Diaphorobacter ruginosibacter: one gene and its partners. The protein of the gene in region 2 interacts with the protein of the main gene of each other region in a pairwise test. Links are inferred from orthologs where the notes say so. Each region holds a gene or a part of one and is shown on either strand. Other genes may lie near its edges.

Region 1 (4,600 bases), 3.5 Mb from region 2 along the record:
ACAGCTGCCGTGGAAGTGGCATTCTTCTTCCCGGGCATGAACGTCTATTCCCGTTAATCGGGGAACTGCACGGGCCGTTGAGGACTCTCAGGGGCCGTGCAAGCTGGATTCTTGAAACTCTTCTCCCACGTGGACATGGACTGGTTTTGTTATGACCACGAATCTTCTCGACTTTGACTTGAATGGGCTCACCGCTTTTTGCGAGGGGTTGGGGGAGAAGCGTTTCCGCGCCACGCAGTTGTTCCGATGGATCCATCAGCGCGGCGCGAGTGATTTCGATCAGATGAGCGATCTGGCGAAGTCGCTGCGCGAAAAATTGCGTGGCTGCGCGCATGTCACGGCGTTGCCCGTGGTGACCGAGCACATCTCCGCCGACGGCACGATCAAGTGGCTGTTCGACGTGGGGGATGGCAATGCGGTCGAATCCGTTTTCATTCCCGAGGATGACCGCGGCACGTTGTGCGTCTCCTCGCAGGCCGGTTGCGCGGTGGGGTGCCGCTTTTGCTCGACGGGGCATCAGGGCTTCAGCCGCAATCTGACGACCGGCGAAATCATCGCCCAGCTCTGGTATGCAGAGCATTTCCTGCGCAAGCGCTTCAATACCGATGAACGCGTCATCTCCAATGTGGTGATGATGGGCATGGGTGAACCCTTGCAGAACTACTCGGCGCTGGTGCCGGCGCTGCGCACCATGCTCGACGACCACGGCTACGGCCTGTCGCGCCGCAGGGTGACCGTATCCACCTCGGGCGTCGTCCCCTTCATGGACAGGCTGGCCCAGGACTGCCCGGTGGCCCTGGCCGTGTCGCTGCATGCGCCCAACGATGCGCTGCGTGACAACCTGGTGCCGCTGAATCGCAAATACCCGCTCAAGGAGCTGCTGCAGGCCTGCAATCGCTACCTGGAGCATGCGCCGCGCGACTTCATCACCTTCGAATACTGCATGCTCGATGGCGTGAACGACCAGGCAGAACATGCAAGGCAACTGATCGATCTGGTGCGCGGACAGGGTGCAGACAACGTATCCTGCAAGTTCAACCTGATCCCGTTCAACCCGTTCCCGGCGTCGGGGCTCAAGCGGTCGAGCGCCAGCCAGGTGGCTGCTTTCTCGAAATTGCTGTCCGATGCGGGTATCGTCACCACCGTGCGCAAGACACGCGGTGATGACATCGACGCGGCATGCGGCCAGTTGGCCGGTGACGTACGCGACCGGACCAGGGTCGAACAGCGCATGGCGAAACTCAGGACGATTGAGATCAAGCCAGCGGCTTGAGGTGTGCAATAGAACAAAGGGGGTCAGTATGAACGGATGGGGCGTTGGGTGGCGGCGTGCAGCCCTGGTCGGGCTGGGTGCTTCAACGGTGCTCGCCGCGGTCATGAGCCTCAGCGGCTGTGCATCGGCGGGAGCATCCGGTGCCGAGGTCGAGAAGGACACGATTTCCTCCAGTGGCGAAACCGATGTGCGCCGCCGCGCTCGCATCCGCCTGGAACTGGCCGCCAATTACCTGCAGCGCGGACAGGCTTCCGTGGCGCTCGAAGAGACGCGCCAGGCGCTCGCGACTGACCCGACCTTCACGGACGCATACCATCTGCGCGGCCTGATCTACATGCAGATGAACGACCTGGGCCTGGCCGAGGAGAACCTGCTCAAGGCACAGGGCATGCGGCCCAGCGATCCGGACATCATGCACAACCTCGGATGGCTCGCGTGCCAGAAGCAGCAGTACGCCCAGGCCGAGCACATGTTCGACAAGGCGCTGGCCGTTCCGACCTACATGGACCGCAGCAAGACCATGATGTCCAAGGGCGTCTGCCTGGTGCGCTCGGGCAAGCCGGAAGAGGCCGAGCCCATCCTGCAGAAGGCCTATGAATTCGATGCCGCCAACCCAATCATCGGGTACGAGCTGGCGCAGCTCAAATACAACAAGGGCGATGCCAGACGCGCCCAGTTCTACATCCGTCGTGTGAACAATGGCAGCTTTGCCTCGGCCGAATCGCTGTGGCTGGGCATCAAGATCGAGCGCTCGCTGGGCGATCAGGCCTCGGTGCGCCAATTGGCAGGCCAGTTGCACAAGCGTTTCCCGGATTCCAAACAGTCGCTGGCCTATGAGAGAGGGGCTTTCAATGAGTGAGCAGGTGGGGCTGGGCGCGCAGGCGCCAGAAGACAACGTGAACGAAGGTCTCCCTCCAGGCGTCACGGCGGGTGCCCTGTTGCGCCAGGCACGCGAGGCCATGGGCGTGCACGCCGTCGCTCTGGCGGTTGCGCTGAAGGTGCCGGTGAGCAAGATCGAGGCGCTGGAGGCGGATCGCCATGACGAGTTTCCCGACAATGTCTTCATGCGCGCCCTGGCTGCAAGCGTCTCCCGCACGCTCAAGGTGGATGCGGCACAGGTGCTTGCCCTGCTGCCCTCGGGCGCGCCGCAGCCGCTGCATGTCACGCGGGGACTGAACGCTTCGTTCAAGGACCCTACAGGCCGCTTCAAGCCCGAATCCTCCTCGCTCGAATCCTCCAACAAGTCACGCTGGATCGGTGTGGCCGTTGTCGGCTTGCTGATCGGTGCGTTGGCTGTTGCCTTCATGCCACGCAAGGAGGCTTCGACTGCCATCGAGCGTGCTGGCACGACCATGGCGGCGAATGACGCGGGGCAGGGCGCTACGGCGGTGTCGGAGCCCGTGGCTGCTGTGGAGCCGGGCGCCGAGCCCGTGGCTCCATCTCCAGCGACCACGTCCGCTCCCCCGGCTGCAACCACACCTGCACAGGTAGCGAGTGCGGCGACCGTGGCAACGCTTCCCTCCGCCGCGAACCCGGGCGCCAGCGCTCCCGTGGCCGCTGCCATGGCGCCGGCCCCAGCGGGCAGTGCACCGCTGCCGGCGGGAGACCCTTCCAAGGTGCTGGAGATCCGCACCCGTGCGCCTTCCTGGATCAAGATCGTGAGTTCCGTCAATGGCGTGGTGCTGCAGCGCGAGCTGGCGGCCGGCGAAAGCGTCGTGGCGACGGGCTCACCCCCATGGAGTGTGACGGTGGGCCGGCCCGACGCGACCGATGTGATCGTGCGTGGCGAGCCCATGTCCATGGCCAACTATGCGCACGGCAAAGTCGCGCGCTTCGAGGTGAAGTAAAGATGACCTTTGCTGAACAACCCGTGGCAATGTCCACGCCTGCCGCCCGCAAGTCGCGGCAGGCGAGGGTGGTGTGGGGCGACCATGTCGTGACGGTGGGCGGGGACGCCCCCGTGCGCGTGCAGTCCATGACCAATACCGACACGGTCGATGCCATCGGCACCGCCATCCAGGTGAAGGAACTGGCACGCGCCGGCTCCGAGATGGTGCGCATCACCGTCAACACGCCCGAGGCCGCCGCGGCCGTTCCCTATATTCGCGAACAACTCGACCGCATGGGCGAGAACGTCCCGCTGGTCGGTGATTTCCACTACAACGGCCATCGCCTGCTCACCGACTACCCGGACTGCGCCAAGGCGCTGTCCAAGTACCGCATCAACCCCGGCAATGTGGGCAAGGGCGACAAGCGCGACAAGCAGTTCGGCCAGATGATCGAGGCGGCCATTGCCTACGACAAGGCCGTGCGGATCGGCGTGAACTGGGGCAGCCTGGACCAGGAGCTGCTCGCCAGCCTCATGGACGAGAACAGCCGCCGCGCGACCCCCTGGGATGCGAAACAGGTGATGTACGAGGCGCTGATCACCTCGGCCATCGATTCGGCCAGGCGTGCGGAGGAAATGGGCCTGAACGGCAACCAGATCATCCTCTCGTGCAAGGTGAGCGGTGTTCAGGACCTGATCGCGGTGTACCGCGCGCTCTCGCGCCGCTGCGACTATGCGCTGCATCTGGGCCTGACCGAAGCCGGCATGGGCACCAAGGGCGTGGTGGCATCGACGGCCGCGCTCTCGGTGCTGCTGCAGGAAGGCATAGGCGACACCATCCGCGTCTCGCTCACGCCCCAGCCGGGCGAGGCCCGTACGCAGGAGGTGGTGGTCGCCTCCGAGATCCTCCAGTCCCTCGGCATGCGCATGTTCGTGCCCAGCGTCACGGCCTGCCCGGGCTGCGGTCGCACGACCAGCACCACGTTCCAGGAACTGGCCAAGCAGATCGACGACTTCCTGCGTTTCCAGATGCCGATCTGGCGAGGACAGTATCCCGGAGTGGAATCGCTCAAGGTGGCGGTCATGGGCTGCATCGTCAACGGCCCGGGCGAGAGCAAGCATGCCGATATCGGCATCAGCCTGCCGGGCAACGGCGAGGCACCCTCGGCGCCGGTCTTCATCGATGGTGAAAAGGCGATGACCTTGCGCGGCGAGGGCATAGCAGAGGAGTTCCAGCAGATCGTGGAAGGCTATATTGCCAAGCGTTTCGGCGCGGTGAAGGCGGCCTGACGGGAACACACCGGGATTAAATCGAGAACAAACGGACACTTGATTGACGGGATCGCGCATCCTTTTTTGAGGCGCACTTTCGCATTCAGGCGAAAATCCCGTCTTTCGATCCAGCGAAGGCGCCAGGAAGCGCCATAGACAACAAAAGGTATTTCAGTTGAGCAAGACTCAAAAATTGGTGGCCATCAAGGGGATGAACGACATCCTCC
Region 2 (4,479 bases):
TGGTCGAGGCTCGATGCGAATGCGATCATGCCGTAGCGGCTGGCGCGGCCATAGGTGGGCTTGATGCCGGTGACGCCGCAGAACGACGCGGGCTGGCGGATCGAGCCGCCGGTGTCGGTGCCGGTGGCGCCGGGCGCCAGGCGCGCCGCGATCGCAGCCGCCGAGCCGCCCGAGGAGCCGCCCGGAACGCGGGCCTTGTCCCAGGGGTTCAGCACCTTGCCGATGGCGGAGTTCTCGTTGGCCGAGCCCATGGCGAACTCGTCCATGTTGAGCTTGCCCAGGGTGACGCAGCCGGCGTCGGCCAGCCGGCTCACCATGGTCGCGTCGAACGGCGACTGGTAGCCCGCGAGCATCTTCGACGCGGCGGTGGTCGGGAAGTCCTTGGTGACGAACAGGTCCTTGTGGGCGATGGGCACGCCGGCAAGCGGCGCGCTGCTGCCGGCGGCAATGGCGGCGTCGGCGGCGCGGGCCTGGGCGAGCGTCACGTCCTCGTTGATGTGGACATAGGCGCCGAGGTCATCGTGGGCCTTGGCGCGGGCGAGAAAATGCTGTGCGGCCTCGACGGAGGAAACCTCGCGGGCCTTGAGCCTGGCCGCCAATTGGGCGAGGCTCAGGTCGTGCAGATCGCTGGAAGCGGGAGTGCTCATGCTGTGTGCTCTTTTCTTGTTGTTCTCTGGACTTACTCGATGACCTTGGGGACGAGGAAATAGCCCTTTTCCACCGCGGGTGCGCTCTTCTGGTTGGCCTCGCGGTTGTCGGGCTCGCTCACCACGTCCTCGCGCAGGCGCAGCGCGATCTCCTGGATGGCGGCCACGGGATGCGACAGCGGCGTCACGCTCGAGGTGTCCACGGCGCGCATCTGCTCGACCACCTCGAAGAACTGATTGAGTCCAGTGAGCATGCGCTCACTCTCGTTTTGGTTAAGTTCCAGCCGTGCCAGATTGGCAATGCGGGCAATGTCGTCTTGTGTCAGTGCCATAGAAATCTCTGGGAGGAAGTCGACCCGGGCATCGATACGCCGGAGAGCCCAGGCAGGGTGCCGGCCGGTGGATGCGCAAAAGGGGAAGCCATCTATTATCCTGCCTTTGAACCCGGCACCTCCGGCGTGTGCGGGCAAGGCCGCCTGGCAGGCTTGGTCAAAGCCCCATGCGGCCAGGGGCCGGGCCGGCGACGATCATGGCCCGGAGGCCTGGATCGCGGAGATGGCCGACGTCATTTGCTGCACTCTGCTCCCCCTGCTTCGCGGCCGTTTCGTCCCCATTTCGGTGCGTGGCGGCGCCTTGCGCGGTGCAGAAACAATGGATCGTGGTCGCGAGGGGCGAATTCCGCAAGGAAACTGTGTGTAAAGCCCCAATCCAGGCGGTTTTGACAGCAGTTATTCACAGGTGTTGCGGTATTATGCCGGCTTTGCCGCAATACCCTCCGCACTGTCGGTCAGTGTGCGAACAAGGCCAAAATCTACCCCGTTTTTCCCGGCGACGGCACGCCGATGTGCCTGCCGTGCCTGAGAGGATTCTTGAATGTTCGGAGCTTTCCGTCGGTACTTCTCCACCGACCTCGCCATCGATCTGGGCACCGCCAACACCCTGATCTTCGCCCGTGACAAGGGCATCGTCCTCGACGAACCCTCGGTGGTCGCCATCCGCCACGAAGGCGGACCCCACGGCAAGAAGGTGATCCAGGCAGTGGGCCGCGAGGCCAAGGCCATGCTCGGCAAGGTTCCAGGCAACATCGAAGCCATCCGTCCCATGAAGGACGGCGTGATCGCGGACTTCGTGATCACCGAGAACATGATCAAGCAGTTCATCAAGATGGTTCATCCGCGCTCGGTGCTCACGCCGAGCCCGCGCATCATCATCTGCGTGCCCTGCGGCTCCACCCAGGTGGAGCGCCGCGCGATCCGCGATGCGGCCGAAGCGGCCGGCGCCACCAGCGTCGACCTGATCGAGGAACCCATGGCCGCCGGTATTGGCGCGGGCCTGCCGGTCTCCGAAGCCTCGGGCTCGATGGTGGTGGACATCGGCGGCGGTACCACCGAGGTGGGCGTGATCTCGCTGGGCGGCATGGTCTACAAGGGTTCCGTGCGCGTGGGTGGAGACAAGTTCGACGAAGCCATCATCAACTACATCCGCCGCAACTACGGCATGCTGATCGGCGAGCCGACCGCCGAAGCCATCAAGAAGAACATCGGCTCCGCATTCCCTGGCTCCGAAGTCAAGGAAATGGAAGTCAAGGGCCGCAACCTGTCCGAGGGCGTGCCGCGCAGCTTCACCATCTCCAGCAACGAAGTGCTGGAGGCACTGACCGAGCCACTGAACCAGATCGTCTCCGCCGTGAAGAACGCGCTGGAGCAGACACCGCCCGAACTGGGCGCCGACATCGCCGAGCGCGGCATGATGCTGACCGGCGGCGGTGCGCTGCTGCGCGACCTCGACCGCCTGCTGGCCGAGGAAACCGGCCTGCCGGTGCTGGTGGCCGAAGAACCGCTGACCTGCGTGGTGCGTGGTTGCGGCATTGCGCTGGAGCGCATGGACCGCCACGGCGGCATCTTCACCAACGAGTGACCGAAAGAGCGGGCCAGCGTGGTGCATGCAGGGTGCGTAGTCCAATGGAGTAGGCCATGCCTCTAGGCACGCTGGACCGAAAGGCCCCGTCTCTTTTCAAGCACGGCCCCTCGCCCCTCGCACGCCTGACTCTCTACAGCGCCTTGGCGCTGTTTTTGATGGTGGCGGATGCGCGTTTCCATGTCACCGAGCCCATCCGTGGCGCGATCGGGACGGTGCTCATGCCGATCCAGTGGGCCATGCTCAAGCCGGTGGAGTTCGCACAGTACGGCGCGGGCTACTTCCAGGCGCTCGAGGATGCACAGAAGGGCCGTGACGAAGCCCAGAGCAGGATGGCGGCCATGTCGCAGCAGGCCAACCAGGTCGACCTGCTGCTGCAGGAGAACACCCAGCTGCGCCAGTTGCTCGAGCTGCGCGAGCGCGTCAAGGCCGAAGGCATGGCCGCGCAGGTCGTCTACGATGCCGCAGACCCCTATACCCGTCGCGTGGTCATCGATCGTGGGCAGATCGCCGGCGTCGTCCCGGGCTCTCCGGTGATCGATGCTTCGGGCGTACTCGGCCAGGTCACGCGGGTGTTCCCGCTCTCCAGCGAGGTGACGCTGCTGATCGACCGCGACCAGGCGATCCCTGTGCGGAACATGCGCACCGGTGCGCGGGGCGTGGCCTATGGCGATCCCGTGATGCTGCATGGCGGAGGCATGGAGCTGCGCTTCATGCCAAGCAATGCCGATGTACAAGAGGGCGATCTGCTCAGTACCAGCGGCATGGACGGCGTCTACCAGCCCGGGCTGCCGGTGGCCAGGGTGATCAAGGTGGAAAAGCGCGCCGATTCGTCGTTCTCGCGCATCTACTGCCAGCCCCTTGCACAGATGAGCGGCGCGCAATACGTCTCGGTCCTCAAGCCGCTCACCGACGGCGTGCGTGCCGAGGTCGAGGCCGAGGTACCGGCGCCGAAATCCGGCAAGGCCGAAAAGCCGGCCAAGGCCACGAAGGACCTTCCGGGCCGTGCCCAGAATGGAGGCCGCCCATGATGCCCAAGGGCCAGCAGCTGCTGCTCCCCGTCAGCCCGCTGTTCATCGTCGCCAGCTTTGTCGTGGGGCTGGCCATCAATCTGCTGCCGCTCGGGCGCGTGGTCTGGACGCCCGACTGGCTGATGGTGCTGCTTGCGTTCTGGGGCATCCACCAGCCGCAGCGCGTGGGCATGAGCGTGGCTTTCATCCTCGGGCTGTGCATGGATGTGAGCCAGTCCGCGCTGCTCGGCCAGCATGCGCTGGTGTACTGCCTGCTGATGTATGCGGCCCAGATGTCCAGCCGCCGCATGCTGTGGTTCAACGTGTGGCTGCAGGCGCTGCAGATGGTGCCGCTGTTCGTGGGAGCTCACGCGATCGAGCTCCTGCTGCGCCTGATCTCCGGGGGAACTTTGCCAGGCCTCGAAGGTCTGATTGCACCTGCGCTGGAAGCCGTTCTGTGGCCGATTGCCACGTGGATCCTGCTTGCGCCGCAGCGGCGTCCGCCCGATCCGGACGAGAACCGGCCGCTCTGATGCTTGCCGTGCCTGCCTGTTTGTCCGACCGGCCACCCATGAAGCCCGCACACCATGACTGAATTGCGAAATGTAGAGGCCGACGTCTCTCGCTTCCGTTTGCGGGTGATCGTCGTCGGCTTCCTGGTCTTTCTGGCATTCCTGCTCATCGTCTCGCGCCTGCTGGTGCTGCAGGTGGTGCGCCATGACGACCTGGCCGACCAGGCCGAGAGCAACCGCACGGCCGTCGTGCCGATCGTGCCCAACCGGGGCCTGATCCTTGACCGCAACGGCGTGGTGCTGGCCTCCAACTATTCGGCCTACACGCTTGAGATCATGCGCTCCAAGGTCTCCAATCTGGACGACACCATCGAGGAGCTGTCCCGGATCGTG
Region 3 (4,458 bases), 4.2 Mb from region 2 along the record:
GAGCGCGAGATCCAGCGCCTCGTCGTCGAGGCCTTCCGCACCCTGGGCTGCCGCGGCTGGGCACGTGCGGACATCATGATCCGCAAGAGCGACCGCAAGCCGTTCCTGCTGGAAATCAATACATCGCCCGGCATGACGGGCCATTCGCTGGTGCCGATGTCGGCACGGGCCGAAGGCATCGACTACCCCGAGCTGTGCCTGCGCATCCTGTCGATGGCCTCGCTCGACGCACGCCAGGGCACCCCGAAGAATGAACCGCAAGGAGCCGGCGCGCAATGAACGACGCACTGCCAGCACCTCTCGACGTCAGAGTCATGAACATGATCGCCACGATCCTGTTCGTGTGCTGCGCCGTGGGCCTGCTGGTGGGCGGCGGCTGGTGGTTCCTGCGCAATCCGGCGTTCAGCATCGGGCGCATCGTGGTGCATGGCGATCTCTCGCACATCAATCCGGTGAGCCTGCGCGCCAACGTGGCGCCGCAGCTGATGGGCAATTTCTACACGCTGAACCTGCAGCAGGCGCGCGAGGTGTTCGAGGGCGTTCCATGGATCCGCAAGGCGCAGGTGCGCCGCGAGTTCCCGAACGGCCTTGCCGTCGAGATCCAGGAGCACCAGGCGCGCGCGTTCTGGGGCGCCGAGGGCAGCCCCACGCTGGTGAACAACTACGGAGAGGTCTTCGAGGCGGATGCGGATGACGACGAGGACTCGCGCCTGCCGCGCCTGATCGGGCCGGATGGCCGCTCGCTCGAAATGCTGCAGATGTATGACCGGCTCGCTCCCGCGGTGAAGCCGCTGGGGTCGGCCATCGACACGCTGGCGCTCAACGGACGTGGCAGCTGGCGCATGACGCTCGAAGGCGGCGCGAGCATCGAGATGGGCAGCGGCAGCACGATCGACGTGCTGCAGCGGCTGGACCGCTTCGTGCGCACGGTATCGAAGGTCGCTGCGCAGCAGGGCCGCAAGGTGGATTCGCTGGAGACCGCTGATCTCCGGCAGATGGATGGATATGCGTTGCGCCTGCGCGGCGTGACCACGGTGAGCGCAGAGACGGCTGCCGCACGCGCGAGGACTGCGGCGGCGCGGGCGACCGCACGGCCGGCGGCGGCGCGCACGACGACAACGACACGCACACCCGGGCGCAACAACTGAGGGCAGGACGGATTTATGGCAAGAGAATACAAAGATGTGGTTGTCGGGCTGGACATTGGAACAGCCAAGGTGATGGCCGTCGTGGCCGAGGTGATGCCGGACGGCAACCTCAAGCTCGCGGGCCTGGGCATCGCGCCGAGCAACGGCCTCAAGCGTGGCGTGGTGGTCAATATCGACGCGACCGTGCAGAGCATCCAGCAGGCCCTGAAGGAGGCCGAGCTGATGGCCGACTGCAAGATCCAGCGCGTCTACACCGGCATCACCGGCAGCCACATCCGGGGCCTCAACTCGAGCGGCATGGTGGCCGTGAAGGACAAGGAGGTCTCGCCCACCGACGTCGCACGCGTGGTGGAAACCGCCAAGGCCATCAACATCTCGAGCGACCAGCGGCTGCTGCTGGTCGAGCCGCAGGAGTTCGTGATCGACGGGCAGGACGTGAAGGAGCCCATCGGCATGAGCGGCATCCGTCTCGAAGCCAAGATCCACATCGTGACCGGCGCGCAGAGCGCCGCCGAGAACATCATCAAGTGCGTGCGCCGCTGCGGCCTGGAGGTCGAGCAGCTCATGCTCAATCCGCTCGCCAGCAGCCAGGCCGTGCTGACCGACGACGAGCGCGAGCTCGGCGTGGCCGTGGTCGACATCGGTGCGGGCACGACGGACGTGGCCATCTTCACCGGCGGCGCGATCCGTCACACGGCCGTCATCCCGATCGCCGGCGACCTCATCACCAGCGACATCGCGATGGCGCTGCGCACGCCGACCAAGGACGCCGAGGACATCAAGGTCGAGAGCGGCTATGCCAAGCAGCTGCTGGCCGATCCGGACGCGCAGGTCGAGGTGCCGGGTCTGGGCGACCGCGGCCCGCGCATGCTCTCCAAGCAGGCGCTGGCCGGCGTGATCGAGCCGCGCGTCGAAGAAATTTTTTCACTCGTGCAACAAGTGATACGCGAGTCCGGGTTTGAGGAAGTGCTGTCGTCTGGCATCGTGCTGACGGGTGGCAGCGCGGTGATGCCGGGCATGGTCGAACTGGGCGAGGACATCTTCCTCAAGCCGGTGCGACGCGGCATCCCGAAGTATTCAAGTGCCCTGTCCGACATGATCGCCCAGCCTCGCGCGGCGACTGTCATGGGGCTTTTGGAGGAAGCGCGGCTCGCACGCCTGCGTGGATTCAAGGTCGCGGCCAAGAGTGGCTCTGTGAAAACAGCGTTCGGTCGTTTCAAGGACTTCATCGTGGGGAACTTTTGAAATGACGGAGCATCTTCTCTGGCTTGCACGCGCGGGACCACCGTCCCCGTTCGTTCGCGACCGATGGCGAAGCACGGGACCTCCACCATCGAGGAACATCACCGACGAGAAATCCCATTCATATTTGGCAATTGCATTTGAAGAACTAGCGTTAGGAGCACCAACATGACCATCGAAATGATCGAGTCCGAAGAGTTCAACCAGGGCACGCAGATCAAGGTGATCGGTGTGGGCGGCGGCGGCGGAAATGCCGTTGAACACATGATTTCCCGCAGCGTGCAAGGTGTGGAGTTTGTTTGCGCCAACACGGATGCACAGGCTCTGACACGCAGCAGCGCACATCGCACCATCCAGCTGGGCGGCAGCGGCCTGGGCGCGGGCAGCAAGCCCGACAAGGGCAAGGAAGCCGCCGAGCAGGCCGTCGAGGATATCCGCCAGGCCATCCAGGGTGCTCACATGCTGTTCATCACGGCGGGCATGGGCGGCGGCACCGGCACCGGTGCGGCTCCCGTGATCGCACGCGTTGCCAAGGACATGGGCATTCTCACCGTCGGCGTGGTGACCAAGCCATTCGACTGGGAAGGCGGCCGTCGCATGAAGAATGCCGACGAAGGCCTGACCGAGCTCGAGGCCAATGTCGACTCGCTGATCGTTGTGCTCAACGAAAAGCTGCTCGACGTGCTGGGCGACGAAATCACGCAGGACGAAGCGTTCGCGCATGCCAATGACGTTCTCAAGAACGCCGTGGGCGGCATTGCCGAAATCATCAACGAGTACGGCCAGGTGAACGTCGACTTCGAAGACGTGCGCACCGTGATGGGCGAGCCGGGCAAGGCGATGATGGGCACGGCCACCGCGAGCGGCCCCGACCGCGCGCGCATCGCTGCCGAGCAGGCGATTGCCTGCCCGCTGCTGGAAGGCATCGACCTGTCGGGCGCCAAGGGCGTGCTGGTCCTGGTCACGGCAAGCAAGGGCAGCCTCAAGCTGTCCGAGTCGCGCCTGGCCATGAACACCATCAACGCCTACGCGTCGCAGGATGCGCACGTGATCTTCGGTGCGGCCTACGACGAGTCGCTGGGCGACGACATCCGCGTGACGGTGGTGGCCACCGGCCTGTCGCGTGCCAACGCACGTCGCCAGCCGATTTCGGTGGTGCAGGGCGGCCTGCGCACCGGCACCGACAACCTGCCCTACACCATGGCTGTTGGCGGCGTGACTGCATCGGGAGGCATCAGCGGTGGTGCTGCACAGCCCGGCTACGACAACATGTCGGTGCCGAGCGTGTGGCGCACCAACCGCACCCATGCGACAGCGCGCGTGGATGCCCTGTCCTCGGGCGGCATGGAGGAGCTGGAAATCCCCGCCTTCCTGCGCAAGCAGGCGGACTGAGGTCCGGCGCGACGCCCTTGCCGCGTGCAGGGGCACCCGTTTCACGAGCGCCGTGTCAGCGCGCGGCGCCCGTGAAACGTTGAATATGAGCTACGTTCGGTTAAACAGAGAAGAGTGGAGGGAGCGGGCGACCGCTTCCTCTTTTTTTTGCTTCCGGCTTTTGTTTTTTTGCTTCCGATTTCGTAGCGCAAGGAGATTCTCTATTGGGGAAATAGAGAGATTGCTTCAGCCGGGTTACACCTGTTCACCTACAATCGAATGATGCTTCAGCAACGTACCATCAAGACTCTGACACGCGCCGTGGGCGTGGGTCTGCACAGCGGCCAGAGGGTCGAGTTGACGTTGCGTCCGGCACAGCCCGATACCGGCATCGTGTTCCGGCGGGTGGATCTTCCCGAGCCCGTGGACATTCCCGTGAATGCGCTGGCGATCGTCGATACGCGCATGGCGTCGACGATCGGCGTGGGCGGTGCCAAGGTCCATACCGTGGAGCATCTGATGTCGGCCTGCGCCGGCCTCGGCATCGACAACCTGTACATCGACATCACGGCCGAGGAAGTGCCCATTCTGGACGGGTCTTCCGCGTCGTTCGTGTTCCTGCTGCAAAGCGCGGGTGTCGAGAAGCAGAACGCTCCCAAGAAATTCATCCGCATCACCAAGCCCGTCGAGATCCGGC

What was found.
Region 1: the proteins of H9K76_RS00595 (region 2) and H9K76_RS16725 interact in binary tests that used the Escherichia coli proteins (3 or more experiments, as listed by UniProt). The link is inferred for Diaphorobacter ruginosibacter from one-to-one orthologs.
Region 3: the proteins of H9K76_RS00595 (region 2) and ftsA interact in binary tests that used the Escherichia coli proteins (3 or more experiments, as listed by UniProt). The link is inferred for Diaphorobacter ruginosibacter from one-to-one orthologs.

What each region holds. Positions count from the first base shown.
Region 1 is NZ_CP060714.1:3,671,745-3,676,344, reverse strand. Bases 1,166-4,122 are described here. They hold H9K76_RS16725 (helix-turn-helix domain-containing protein), read left to right. Parts: upstream 1,166-2,124; coding sequence 2,125-3,120; downstream 3,121-4,122. Other genes in these bases: ispG (flavodoxin-dependent (E)-4-hydroxy-3-methylbut-2-enyl-diphosphate synthase), read left to right, coding at 3,123-4,122; pilW (type IV pilus biogenesis/stability protein PilW), read left to right, coding at 1,302-2,132; rlmN (dual-specificity RNA methyltransferase RlmN), read left to right, coding at 1,166-1,273. Also shown: ndk (nucleoside-diphosphate kinase), read left to right, coding at 1-57; more of rlmN, read left to right, coding at 152-1,165; more of ispG, read left to right, coding at 4,123-4,391; hisS (histidine--tRNA ligase), read left to right, coding at 4,585-4,600.
Region 2 is NZ_CP060714.1:121,647-126,125, forward strand. Bases 707-3,542 are described here. They hold H9K76_RS00595 (rod shape-determining protein), read left to right. Parts: upstream 707-1,520; coding sequence 1,521-2,564; downstream 2,565-3,542. Other genes in these bases: gatC (Asp-tRNA(Asn)/Glu-tRNA(Gln) amidotransferase subunit GatC), read right to left, coding at 707-979; mreC (rod shape-determining protein MreC), read left to right, coding at 2,621-3,542. Also shown: Asp-tRNA(Asn)/Glu-tRNA(Gln) amidotransferase subunit GatA, read right to left, coding at 1-647; more of gatC, read right to left, coding at 680-706; more of mreC, read left to right, coding at 3,543-3,595; rod shape-determining protein MreD, read left to right, coding at 3,592-4,107; mrdA (penicillin-binding protein 2), read left to right, coding at 4,162-4,479. UniProt on the Escherichia coli protein: Forms membrane-associated dynamic filaments that are essential for cell shape determination. Acts by regulating cell wall synthesis and cell elongation, and thus cell shape.
Region 3 is NZ_CP060714.1:4,334,794-4,339,251, reverse strand. The notes cover bases 464-3,278. They hold ftsA (cell division protein FtsA), read left to right. Parts: upstream 464-1,163; coding sequence 1,164-2,393; downstream 2,394-3,278. Other genes in these bases: ftsZ (cell division protein FtsZ), read left to right, coding at 2,559-3,278; H9K76_RS19665 (cell division protein FtsQ/DivIB), read left to right, coding at 464-1,148. In the rest of the region: H9K76_RS19670 (D-alanine--D-alanine ligase), read left to right, coding at 1-279; more of H9K76_RS19665, read left to right, coding at 276-463; more of ftsZ, read left to right, coding at 3,279-3,782; lpxC (UDP-3-O-acyl-N-acetylglucosamine deacetylase), read left to right, coding at 4,044-4,458. UniProt on the Escherichia coli protein: Essential cell division protein that assists in the assembly of the Z ring. May serve as the principal membrane anchor for the Z ring.